Regions from separate parts of the Rahnella sp. P4_A8 genome, predicted to be linked through region 1. Evidence: predicted binding sites of a transcription regulator. Region 1 holds the regulator's gene; each other region holds the start of a gene.
The links. Region 1 encodes CRP, which controls carbon source genes, mostly activating them, when cyclic AMP is high. Its sites were predicted from a motif close to ATGTGANNNNNNTCACAT; they were not measured.
Positions count from the first base shown of each region.

Region 2: the regulator CRP is predicted to act here: its motif matches at 2,763-2,780, upstream of AC1DUO_RS20770 (beta-galactosidase).
Region 3: the regulator CRP is predicted to act here: its motif matches at 2,054-2,071, upstream of AC1DUO_RS08840 (2-hydroxycarboxylate transporter family protein).

Region 1 covers NZ_JBFUHK010000005.1:31,717-36,204, reverse strand. Annotated here, with positions in the region: gene AC1DUO_RS04320 (YccS/YhfK family putative transporter) at 1-1,976, opposite strand, end outside; gene crp (cAMP-activated global transcriptional regulator CRP) at 2,038-2,670, opposite strand; gene AC1DUO_RS04310 (OsmC family protein) at 3,033-3,440, shown strand; gene AC1DUO_RS04305 (phosphoribulokinase) at 3,444-4,313, opposite strand; gene allS (HTH-type transcriptional activator AllS) at 4,449-4,488, opposite strand, start outside.
Region 2 covers NZ_JBFUHK010000066.1:8,725-13,212, forward strand. Annotated here, with positions in the region: gene pgk (phosphoglycerate kinase) at 1-304, shown strand, start outside; gene fbaA (class II fructose-bisphosphate aldolase) at 434-1,513, shown strand; gene AC1DUO_RS20765 (LacI family DNA-binding transcriptional regulator) at 1,650-2,732, shown strand; gene AC1DUO_RS20770 (beta-galactosidase) at 2,867-4,488, shown strand, end outside.
Region 3 covers NZ_JBFUHK010000011.1:98,546-103,033, reverse strand. Annotated here, with positions in the region: gene AC1DUO_RS08845 (fumarylacetoacetate hydrolase family protein) at 1-595, opposite strand, end outside; gene AC1DUO_RS08840 (2-hydroxycarboxylate transporter family protein) at 632-1,996, opposite strand; gene AC1DUO_RS08835 (ATP-binding protein) at 2,368-4,035, shown strand; gene AC1DUO_RS08830 (response regulator) at 4,025-4,488, shown strand, end outside.

The DNA.
Region 1 (4,488 bases):
AGATGGCGTTCCATTTCGGTCAGTGGCATATCCGGGTGAAGTTCCGGCGCATTAAACAGGTTGTTCTCGCTGCCCGGCCCGTCGTAGAGCAGTCGTTGCTGACAGCTTTGCAGCGCGATTTCGCAGGTCTGTAAATACTCCGTCGCCAGTTTTTCCGGCAGCATGTAATGCTCGCGGGCGAGGATCGTCATCGCGTTGATATGCTCAACCACAAACTGACTGTGCGTCACCCACAAACGCATATCCGCCAGATAATGTGAGTTAAAACCCGGCTCCTGCATCGCCTGATTTAGCGAAGTGAACAGCTTATTGTGCGCCTGATTGACCTGCATACGGGTGTACGCCAGTTTGGCGGTGTCGGGGCTTTCCTCGAGCAGCAGGCGGATAGCGTCCTGATAGATTTCCAGCGCCTGGTGTGCATTCTGGCGCAGCAAACCGCTTTGCCATTGCGGCCACAACCAGATAGTGCCACCAAAGGCCAGCGCGCAGCCGATCAGGGTATCGACCAGTCGTGGTACCAGAAAATGCACGCCGTTCATCGCCAGCAATTGCAGGGTATACACTGCAGTCACCGTCATGCCGACCATCGCCAGTCCGTAGTTTTTGCGCAGAACGGTATAGGACAACAGGGTGATCAGCAACATGCACAGCAGCGTGGTGCCTTCCGGCAGTTCCAGTTTGAGCAAGCCTGAGGCAATCAGCAATCCGGCCAGCGTACCGAGTGCACGGTGCTGGATCCTCACCCGCGTGGCGTTATAACCGTTCTGGCTGACCAACATGATAGTCAGCAAGATCCAGTAGGGTTTGGGCAAATTGAAGAACAGACCCAGACTGCTGCCAATCGCCAGAATAATGCCCAAACGTGCGGCATTACGCAGTGCCACGGATTTGAAGGAAAGATAGCTTTTCAGCGCGGGCCAGAAGGGCAAACGCGGCTGGGTGTTCATCAGGTCACGTTTGTACAACGGCCGCTGTGTGCGTAACAGACGGGCAATGCGGCTGAAATGGTAATAACAAAACTGACCTACCGGATTGTCCGGGTTGCGCGCGGCGATTTTCTCCAGCGCGGTCAGCTCATTGGCCATCGTAAAGCGCCCGGATAAACGGTGATAAAGAATATCGTCGGCAATCACCCGAAGACGGGTGGAAATCACCTGTGCATTTCGGCGGATAACCGCTTCGGCATGGCTTTCCTCCACCAGTTTCTGCACTTCTTCCGGCTGATGCAGGCTCACTGTAATGTGCTCCTGCAAATCGAGCGCCACCTGAAAACGCTGAAACAGCCGCTTATGGTGATGATGATGTCCGTGCTGGGGCAACATGTGTAATTGCTGATAAAGCAGGGCAATCAGGTCGATAACCTGCTGCTGGCGGGCTAGCAGTGGGGGTAACGCGGTTTCGGGATCGGTGTGTTGCGTCAGCAGGCTGTACTTGGCTTCGAAATAATCCGCGAGTTGCAGATAGAGCTGGCTGAGCGTTTCGCGCATCGGCTGTTCTTCCGAAATACGAAACCACGCCCAGTTAAACAATCCGTACCAGGCTGTGCCAGCGGCGAACAACACCGGGGCCTGCCACATCGGGCGCACGCCCACCATACTCAGCGTGAAGATAGTCGCCACCAGCGCACCGGGCAACAGGCGCGCATGCAGCGGGCTGATTTCACCGGTGACGCCGAGCAGTAACGCCAGCGACAGCATGATCAGCGGCAGCGGTATATGCCAGCTTTCGAGCATCAGTTGCAGCAGAAGGCTGCTCACGGCAAAGAGTGAACCGCCAACGAGCAGGCGTTTGAAAAAGCGTTTATGCGGGGTATCCAGACCGGCGATGTTACAACAGGCCGGGCAGAGGGAAAACAGCAGGCCCATTTGCAAATTGCCAAACAGCCAGCAAATGCCAACAGGTAAGCACAACACCAGCGTCTGGCGCAGCGCGTAGTTCACTTCAGGATGGTAAAACAGTCTTCGCCATAGCGTCATGGGTAAAGCTTAGCCCATAAAAAAGGCGCGACAGTGTTTTGCCGCGCCAATTTTTGAGGGATTAACGTGTGCCGTAAACGACAATCGTTTTACCGTGTGCGGAGATCAGGCTTTGATCTTCCAGCATTTTGAGAATGCGTCCGACTGTTTCACGTGAACAACCGACGATTTGGCCAATTTCCTGGCGGGTAATCTTGATTTGCATCCCGTCCGGATGGGTCATTGCATCAGGCTGTTTAGCCAGATTGAGCAAGGTTTGAGCGATACGACCGGTAACGTCAAGGAAGGCAAGGTTGCCGACTTTCTCTGACGTCACTTGCAGACGGTTGGCCATCTGCGCGGAGAGACGCATCAGAATATCCGGGTTAACCTGAATCAGCTGGCGGAATTTTTTATATGAAATTTCAGCCACTTCACAGGCAGTTTTAGCACGTACCCAGGCACTGCGTTCCTGACCTTCTTCGAAGAGTCCCAGCTCACCGATGAAGTCACCTTGGTTAAGGTAGGACAGTATCATTTCCTTGCCTTCTTCATCTTTAATCAGGACAGCAACTGACCCTTTCACGATGTAGTAAAGCGTTTCGGCTTTTTCACCCTGGTGAATCAGCGTACTTTTAGAAGGATACTTATGTATATGACAGTGAGACAGGAACCATTCAAGAGTCGGGTCTGTTTGTGGCTTGCCGAGAACCATTTGCTATTATCCTCTGTTGTTATCGCTGCCCAAAATCACAGGGCTCAGAGTTCCCTGTACGGCACTTCAAATCCAAAGCGCCCTTTCAGCATATAACTCTCCAGAAATGCTGCAAGCGGATGTCGGAGTGCAACAGCCTGTTTATTGCTGTCATCACCGTGGGTTCTGTACTTAAACCGCAAAAACCGTCACCGCAATTTACTGGAAAGTATGTTTCGGCTTTGTTTGTAGCACAGGTTTGAGATGCTGTCTTCTGTTGTCTCGCTTCAGCATGATGGCGATCGGGTTACGTTGCCAGATTTTAGGTGAAAGGGTACTCTGAGAGCAGATTTCGACAAGTTTATTCACCGGGAGAATAGTTCATGCATGCACGTGTCAAATGGGTTGAAGGACTGACATTTTTAGGTGAGTCTGCATCGGGTCATCAGATTTCAATGGATGGAAACGCGGGTGATAAAGCCCCAAGCCCGATGGAAATGTTACTGATGTCCGCAGGGGGGTGTAGTGCAATCGACGTGGTGTCAATTTTGCAAAAAGGTCGTAATGACGTGCGTGATTGTGAAGTGAAGCTGACCTCACAACGCCGCGAAGAAGCGCCGCGTCTGTTCACTCACATCAATCTGCATTTTATCGTCACCGGTAAGGATCTGACCGATAAGATTGTTGAACGTGCGGTCAGCCTGTCTGCCGAAAAATACTGTTCTGTGTCTCTGATGCTGGGGAAAGCGGCCACAATCACCCACAGCTTTGAAGTGATTGCAGCCGAATAAAGTTTACTCGATCTTCTTGCCTTCCATCAGGCGCTGCACCAGCGGCGCCATGATCAGCTCCATCGCCAGCCCCATTTTGCCGCCCGGCACCACCAGTGTTTTGATGTGCGAGATAAACGACCCTTGCAGCATGGCCAGCAGATACGGGAAATCGATGTCATCCAGCCCCTGAAAGTGGATCACCACAAAGCTTTCATCCAGTGACGGAATGGCTTTGGCGGCAAACGGGTTCGAGGTATCGATGGTGGGTACCCGCTGGAAATTGATGTGCGTGCGGGAAAACTGCGGGGTAATGTAATTGATATAGTCATCCATCGAACGCACGACGGAATCCATCACCGCTTCACGGGAATGCCCGCGCTCGCCGGTATCGCGCACCAGTTTCTGGATCCATTCGAGGTTGACGATAGGCACTACGCCGACCAGCAGGTCGACCTGCGCGGCAACGTCAATTTTGTCCGCCACCACACCACCGTGTAACCCTTCGTAAAACAAAATATCCGTCGGTTCCGGCAACGCCTGCCACGGCGTAAAGGTACCCGGCACCTGATTGTAGGGAACGGCTTCGTCATAAGTATGCAGATACTTACGTGAACGGCCAGTGCCTGTTTTACCGTATTCGATAAAGCTTTTTTCCAGCAAACCAAAGTCATTGGCTTCCGGCCCGAAGTAGCTGATATGACGTCCCAGATCGCGCGCCTTGCGTATTGCCGCATCCATTTCAGGACGGGTGAAATGATGAAAACTGTCGCCTTCCAGTTCCGCCGCACGCAAACCAAGCTGCTGAAATATTTTACGAAATGCCACGCTGGTGGTCGTGGTGCCTGCACCGCTCGAACCGGTCACGGCAATAACAGGATGTTTGGCTGACATAATGCGCTGTTCTCCATAAAGGTGATGCAGGCAGGCGAGACGCGGTCTTTTCTGTGGTCGAAGATCTGGCGTCAAGGCTGCGCATAATTAAGCCTATTGTTACCATATTTATTCGCGAAGCCAAAGAGGGCATCACTATTCTAAACCCGCCAGCAACGGTTGGATCAGCGGGTCT
Region 2 (4,488 bases), on a different contig from region 1:
CGATGAGTCTGCATACCGCCTGGCTGAGATCATTAAAAACGCTAAAACCATTCTGTGGAATGGTCCTGTAGGCGTGTTCGAGTTCCCTAACTTCCGTAAAGGGACCGAAATTGTGGCGCAGGCTATTGCTGACAGCGATGCATTCTCTATCGCAGGCGGCGGCGACACACTGGCAGCTATCGATTTGTTCGGTATCGCTGACAAAATTTCCTATATCTCCACTGGCGGTGGCGCATTCCTGGAATTCGTTGAAGGGAAAGCACTGCCAGCGGTTGTGATGCTGGAAGAGCGTGCTAAGAAGTAATGAACCCTGAACGGGGAGCATAATGCTGTCCGTTCTTCTTTGCCGCGCGGGGGGCTGCACAGTGGAGCCCGCGCGACATAGCAAACCGATTCAATCCATCTACGGCCGACGAATACAGGACAAAGAACTATGTCTAAAATTTTTGATTTCGTAAAACCAGGCGTTATCACTGGTGATGATGTACAGAAAGTTTTCGCTATTGCTAAAGAAAACAAATTTGCTCTGCCAGCGGTTAACTGCGTAGGCACCGACTCTATCAACGCCGTTCTCGAAGCTGCTGCGAAAGTCCGTTCACCGGTTATCGTTCAGTTCTCTAACGGTGGCGCTGCGTTTATCGCCGGTAAAGGCCTGAAAACTGACGTGCCACAAGGCGCGGCAATCCTGGGTGCAATCTCTGGCGCACACCATGTGCATCAGATGGCAGAACATTACGGCGTGCCAGTTATCCTGCACACCGACCACTGCGCGAAAAAACTGCTGCCATGGATCGACGGACTGCTGGACGCGGGTGAAGCTCACTACGCGAAAACCGGTAAACCACTGTTCTCTTCTCACATGATCGACCTGTCTGAAGAGTCTCTGGAAGAAAACATCGAAATTTGCAGCAAGTATTTAGCTCGCATGGCAAAAATCGACATGACTCTGGAAATCGAACTGGGTTGTACCGGCGGTGAAGAAGATGGCGTAGACAACAGCCATATGGACGCGTCTGCACTGTACACTCAACCGCAAGACGTTGATTATGCATACGAAAAACTGAACGCCATCAGCCCGCGTTTCACTATCGCTGCGTCATTCGGTAACGTACACGGTGTTTACAAACCAGGTAACGTTAAACTGACTCCAACTATCCTGCGTGATTCTCAGGAATACGTGTGCAAGAAACATAACCTGCCACACAACAGCCTGAACTTCGTATTCCACGGCGGTTCCGGTTCTACTGCAGCAGAAATCAAAGAATCTGTAGGTTACGGTGTTATCAAAATGAACATCGATACCGACACTCAGTGGGCTAACTGGGACGGTATCCTGCAGTTCTACAAGAAAAACGAAGCTTACCTGCAAGGTCAGTTGGGTAACCCGGAAGGCGCGGACAAACCTAACAAGAAATTCTATGACCCGCGCGTATGGCTGCGTTCTGCACAGTCTTCCATGGTGACTCGCCTGGAACTGGCATTCAAAGAACTGAACGCAATCGACGTACTGTAATTCTTACGCTTCCGGTGCTTGACCACCGGAATGTGAGGATAATCGTCAAAGGGGCTTCGGCCCCTTTTTTATTGCCTGCTTTCCGGCCACAATAGCCCGTTATCCGTGTTTCGCCAGAATCCCCGAAGAGAGAGCCATGAAGCCAAAATCTGTCACCCTCGATGATGTCGCGCGCCACGCCGGTGTGTCTTATCAGACCGTTTCGCGCGTCCTGAATCAGGCTGCACACGTCTCGGTCAGAACGCGCAACAAAGTCGAACAGGCAATGGCTGCGCTGAATTACGTCCCGAACCGTGTCGCCCAGCAACTGGCGGGCAAACAAAGTTACACCCTTGGGCTGGCGACCACCGAGCTGGCGCTACACGCCCCTTCACAAATCGCGTCGGCAATGAAAACCCGCGCAAATCAGCTAGGTTTCAACGTCGTGATATCGATGATTGATAACCTGAGCCTTGCCGCGTGTCGTACGGCGGTGAATGAACTGATGTCACAGCGTGTCGATGGCGTGCTGATTAACGTGCCGTTGTCGAATGAGGACGCAGACGCGATCGCACAGCTTTGCGGCAATTTACCGGCGCTGTTTCTGGATGTCGATCCGCAGGCCGATGTGTTTAAAATTCTGTTCGATCCTCACTGCGGGGCAGAGCAGGGCGTCGAACATCTGCTGGCGCTCGGACATCAGCAGATCGCCGTACTGACCGGCCCGCTCGAATCCATATCTGCACGCTTACGTTATGAAGGCTGGCTGAATACGCTGGCATTGCACGATATTACGCCGTGCGCGGTTCAGCATGGCGACTGGAGCGCGGCTTCGGGTTACCAGCAGGCATTATTGTTGCTCAATCAGCCCGCACGCCCTACGGCGATCCTGGTCGCCAATGATCAGATGGCGCTGGGCGTACTGCGCGCTGTCCATGAGTTTGGCCTGCGGGTGCCGGAGCAAATCTCGGTGATGGGCTATGACGATACTGAAGACAGCGCATTTTTCTTCCCGCCGCTGACCACCATCAAACAGGATTTCCGCCTGCTCGGTCACGAGAGCATTAACCGGCTGGTAGAGCATCTGCATACGCATGGCGATCACCCGCAGTCCTCATTGTTACTGCCCACTTCTTTAGTTGAACGCCATACAACCGCCAGACCGGGTACAGACACTGTGTCGCAGGAAACTTTATCGCAGGAACTGATCCGCATCGCACGTCAGCTCAGCGCGCTGTAAATCTTTTTTAAGAACTGACTGACGCGGAATTTGTGATCCGCGTCCCTTTCCCGCATCCCCGCACTTTACTTACTCTCTCCGGTTACGCATGTTTATATTATTGTGAGCGCATAACAATTTAACGGGGAGATATTATGAATCCATCAGCGGAAGATAAATTATCATCGCTGGCCACTGTTCTGGCCCGCCGTGACTGGGAAAAACCGGCCTCGACGCAGTGCAACCGATTACCCGCACACCCGCCGTTCAACAGCTGGCGAAATGCAGAGGAAGCGAGAAGCAACAAGGCTTCAGGAAAAATTCGTAACCTGAATGGCGAGTGGACGTTCAGCTATTTTAACCGTCCTGAAGCCGTGCCGGAGCAATGGCTGCAACAGGATCTGGCTGAGGCCGATGCTGTGCAGGTGCCCTCTAACTGGCAACTGGCGGGATACGACGCGCCGATTTATACCAACGTTCAGTATCCGATCCCGGTCAATCCGCCGTTTGTGCCGGAAGAAAACCCTACCGGTTGTTACTCGCTCACAGTTTCTGTGGATAATGACTGGCTGAGCAGCGGGCAGACGCGCATCGTGTTTAACGGCGTCAATTCTGCGTTCTATTTATGGTGCAACGGTCAGTGGGTCGGCTATTCCCAGGACAGCCGTTTACCGGCGGAATTCGATCTCAGTCATGTGCTGCATGCGGGTGAAAACCGGCTGGCGGTGATGGTGCTGCGCTGGAGCGACGGCAGCTATCTGGAAGATCAGGATATGTGGCGCATGAGCGGGATTTTCCGCGATGTCACCTTGCTGCATAAACCGGCAGAGCAAATTACTGACATGCAGGTGCGCACGCATCTGTTCTACGGCTTCACGCAGGCCGAACTGGAAGTGCAAGTCAGCGCCGCGGTACCGCCGGACACCGCGGCTGATTATCAGGTGCGCGTCCAGTTGTGGCAGGGCGATAAACCGGTCGCAGAACATCAGCAACCGCTCGGCAGTGAAATCATTGATGAACGCGGGACGGCATTTGACCGCACCACGCTGCGTCTGCCGGTCAGCCGGCCCGCATTATGGAGCGCTGAACAGCCCGCTTTATACCGTGCTGTCATTTCCCTGATTTCTCCGCAGGGCCAGCTTATTGAAGCCGAGGCCTGTGACGTCGGTTTCCGTCAGGTGGAAATCAGCAACGGGCTGCTGAAAGTGAACGGCCAGCCGGTATTGATCCGCGGCACCAACCGCCACGAACATCATCCTGAAAACGGTCAGGTGATGGATGAGGCCACCATGCGCCGGGACATTGTGCTGATGAAGCAACACAACTTCAACGCCGTGCGCTGCTCGCATTATCCGAACCATCCGCTGTGGTACCGGCTCTGTGACGAATACGGTCTGTACGTCGTGGATGAAGCCAATATCGAAACCCACGGCATGCAGCCGATGAACCGTCTGTCGGATGATCCGGTGTGGTTCAACGCCTTCAGCGAACGCGTGACGCGCATGGTTCAGCGCGACCGCAATCATCCGTGCATCATCATSTGGTCACTGGGCAATGAGTCCGGTCATGGCGCCACTCATGACGCGCTGTACCGCTGGATCAAATCTGTCGATCCGACCCGTCCGGTGCAGTACGAAGGCGGCGGCGCCAACAGCGCGGCGACCGACATTATCTGCCCGATGTATTCCCGCGTTGAGCAGGATCAGCCGTTCCCGGCGGTACCGAAATGGTCGATTAAAAAGTGGATCAGCATGCCGGACGAAACGCGTCCGCTGAT
Region 3 (4,488 bases), on a different contig from region 1:
TGCGGATCGCCAGGGTGTGCGGGTCGGGGATCTCATCGGCGGTGGTCATCCACGGTCCGAACGCACCGGTTTGCGGCCAGTTTTTACCGGCGGTAAACCAGGTGTGCTGCCAGTCACGGGCGGAGCCGTCCATATAACAGCTATATCCTGCGACATGAGTAAGTGCATCTTCGCGGGAAATATTTTCCCCCGCAGAACCGATAATCACCGCCAGTTCACCTTCGTAATCAAACTCGACAGAAAGGCTCGGTTTGATAACGGGAGAGGCATGGCCGGTTTGGGAATCGGCGAAGCGGACGAACAGCGTCGGGGCCGGATTATGCTGATCAAACTCTTTACGCTTTTCGGCGTAATTCATGCCGACACAGAGAATTTTTTCCGGATTCTGGATCACCGGCAGAAAAGTCAGGTCGTCGAAATCCACATCAGCGGGCAGGGCAGCCAGCGCCTGGGCCTGTGCCAGTGCATTGCCTGCCAGCAGGGCTTTGAGGTCGGGATAACGTTGCCCGAGATGGCGGCCGAGGTCGATCATGCCGCGCTCTGTCGCGATGCCGTAGGACTTGCGTCCCTGATAGAGATAACTTGCCAGTTTCATAAAAATGTCCTGAATTAAAGAAGGGTTAGCCCGGCGTCAGACAAGGAAGTTGCCAAGCACCAGCAGGGAGACTGAGACATTGATGGCGCCGCCAATGCGCGTAGCAATTTGGGCAAATGGCATCAGTTGCATGCGGTTACCCGCTGTCAGAATGGCGACGTCACCGGTACCGCCCTGACCGCTCTGGCAGCACGAAACAATGGCCACATCAATCGGGTGCATGCCGATTTTCTTGCCGACGAAGAAGCCGGTGGCGACCAGCGCCGCAACGGTGCTGACAATGACCAGGAGATTAGAAATGGTGAATGCGGCGACCAGTTCATTCCACGGTGTGATGGCCACGCCGACGGCGAACAAAATCGGGTAGGTGACGGAAGTCTGGAAGAATTTGTACACCACCTGAGAGCCTTCCAGCAGGCGGGGTGAAACGCCGTGCGCCAGTTTCAGGCCAACGGCCGCAAACAGCATGCCGACCGGTGCAGGAAGACCAATCAGTTTGTGTAACAGCATGCCCACCATATACAGCAGAACGGCCAGCAGGGCGCCTGCCGCGATGGTGGTGACATCCGTTTTACCACCGGTGCCGCTCAGCTTGCTGCTGTCAGCGGTGGCATTTTTGGAAGACGGCATCAGTTGGCCTTCACCGGTCAGATGCGGATAGCGTTTACCTAACTGATTGAGTGAGCCGGAAATGACGATAGCGGTCAGCCCCCCCAGCATCACGATAGGCAGAATGCGACCCAGCGCTACGCCCTGATCCATATGCAGGATGGCTGCATAACCGATGGAAAGTGGAATCGCTCCTTCACCGACGCCACCGGCCATAATCGGCAGGATCAGGAAGAAGAAAATCTGGAAAGGTTCCATGCCCAGCGACAGACCCACGCCCATCCCGACCAGCATGCCGACCACTTCGCCACACAGCATCGGGAAGAAAATACGCATGAAACCCTGGATCAGCACTTTGCGATCCATGCTCATGATGCTGCCCACGATGATGCAACAAATGTAGAGATACAGAATGTTGGTGCTTTTATAGAACTTGGTGGTGGATTCCACCACGACATCCGGCAGCAGGCCGTAATAGACCAGCGCGGAAGGAATGAACGTGGCGCAAATCGCTGCCGCGCCCATCTTGCCGATGAAAGGAAGACGTTTGCCGAATTCGCCGCAGGCGAATCCAAAGAACGCCAGCGTGGCGACCATGACCACGATGTCGCTCGGCAGTTTGCCGTCGAGACAATCTATTGCGATAAGCAACCCCGCCATGGCAAACAGCGGCAACGGAATAATGCCGATTTTCCAGGTGTCGAGAATGTGCCACCATTTTTCTTTTAATGAGAGCTGTTTTGCGGAAGAAACTCCCGCGGGAACAGAATAAGTGTCGTCGGTTGTACTCATGATGAATCCCCTGTGTCAATTTGTGCAGGGAGTGTAAGAGGAATAATAACCGGTAATATGTGAAGTGCCGCAAATTAGACAGGGTGTTTTAAAGGAGCGAAAGGTTTTTATGGTTTTAATTAATTTAAAAATTCGTGATGCGTTTATTTTCTCGTGGTTTTTATGGTGTTATTTGTAATTATAATATTACTGTTAATTTATCGTGAAATAGCTGTTGTGAATTATGTGTTGTGCCGTCAGAGGCTTGCGGTGCCTGAAGGTGTTCTGCGGCATGCCTCGCAACTTTGATCCTTCATTCTGACGGAAATACCGGGAAATGATAATCTTCACATACTGTTTGTTAATATCACGGTCTGGCGATAGGTTCTCCGATGCGGTTCCGTCTTTCTTTTCAGATAAAGCTTTTTGTTTATCTTGTTCTGTTATTTATGGCGCTTTTTTCGCTGACAGGTGTTTATTACTATCACGATATAGAACGTCAGTTATATGAAGATATGGGTATTCGTGCAAAAGTTCAGGCAGAGGAAATTGCACTTATTCCCTCATTAATTACCGCAGTTGAAAATAAGGACATTTCAGCAATTAACAGTTTAATGAGGAATATTTCTGCTCACAGCGATGCCAGTTATATGGTGATCGGCGATGGTAAAGCGATACATCTGTTTCATTCGATTTATGCTGACCGCGTCGGAAAAACGCTGGTCGGAGGGGACAACGAAGAAGTGCTGGCGGGTAAAAGCACCACCACCATCCGGCTGGGTGGGATCGGGCTGTCGCTGCGCAGTAAAGCACCGATCGTGAACGCGCAAGGCAAGGTGATGGGTATCGTTTCTGTCGGCTATCTCACCAGCCACATCAACAGCCTGACCGTTGAAAAAGCCATCCGCATTTTACTGGCGGCCGCCACCTTGCTGCTGGCGTTGTTTACCTTTTCATGGTTTTTTTCACGTTCGATTAAACGACAGATGTTTGCGCTGGAGCCCCGGGAAATCGGCCTGCTGGTGCGTCAGCAAAAGGCGCTGATGGAGTCGATTTACGAAGGGGTGATCGCCATCGATGCGCACTCCCGCGTGGCGGTCATCAACCAGGCGGCCAAAAAGCTGCTCAACCTTGACGTGCCGTCCCGTGAACTGCGTGGTCAGCCGCTCAGGCAGGTGATTGCGCCGGTCAGTTTCTTTGACCCGCAGGTCATGCTGAAAAAAGACATTCACGATGAAATCTGTCTGTTCAATAACCTGACCGTGATTGCCAGTCGGGTGCGGATCATGCTGGAAGACCAGCTTCAGGGCTGGGTGATCACTTTTCGCGATTGCAGCGATATCGACCGGCTCAGCATCCAGCTAAGTCAGGTGCAGCGCTATGCCGATAACCTGCGGGTGATGCGGCATGAACAGCTCAACTGGACGGCAACGCTCGCTGGCCTGCTGCATATGGGACGCTACGACGAGGCGATTCGTTATATCGAGGCCCAGTCTGAAAGTGCGCAGGAATTGCTGGATTTCGTTTCAGAGCGGTTCTGCTCGCCAAGGTTGTGCGGTTTATTACTCGGAAAATATGCCCGTGCACGGGAAAAAGGTGTTGAGCTCACATTCGATCCTGCCTGTGAATTAACGTATCTGCCTGCTGCGCTCAGTGAAACTGAACTGATGTCGATCATCGGCAACCTGCTGGATAACGCCATCGAAGCCACGTTACTGCGCGGCAGTGATGCCGGGCCGGTTGAAGTGTATGTCGTTTCCGGCACGGATGAGCTGGTGATTGAAGTCGCTGACCACGGCATCGGGATTGCGCAGGAGCGGCGCGAACAGATTTTTGCGCTGGGGGTGACATCCAAAACGCAAGGCGATCACGGGCTGGGACTGCATCTGGTTGCCAGCTATGTCAGCCATGCGGGCGGAACCATTGAAGTGTCCGATAATCCGCCGAGCGGCGCTGTTTTCTCGGTCTTTATTCCGGTGTGCTGCCCTGAAGAAAAGGGTGGTTTTATGCCGGTAATCCCCGACCAGAAGAACTGGAAGAGAGCAAATGATGCAAGCTGAAATGATTGACGTAATGATTGTTGAAGATGAAAACCAGCTGGCACAACTGTATGCCGAACTGATTGATAATCACCGCTGGTTGCGACTGGTGGGTGTCGCATCCACGCTGCATGAAGCGAAAGTGCTTATCGAAGAAAAGCGGCCGCAACTGCTGTTGCTGGATAACTATTTGCCTGACGGTCAGGGGATTTCACTGATTGAGGATGACCTGCTGAAGAGAACACCCTGTTCGGTGATTTTTATCACCGCCGCCAGCGACATGAATACCTGCAGTCAGGCGATCCGCTGTGGTGCTTTTGATTACATCCTCAAGCCGGTGTCGTGGAACAGGCTGCAACAATCGCTGGATCGCTTTATCCAGTTCAGCCAGACACAGCGGACCTGGAAAGTGGTGGATCAGCAAAACGTAGACAGCCTTTATCAGCTCCAGGCGAAGGATTTCACGCCGAAAGC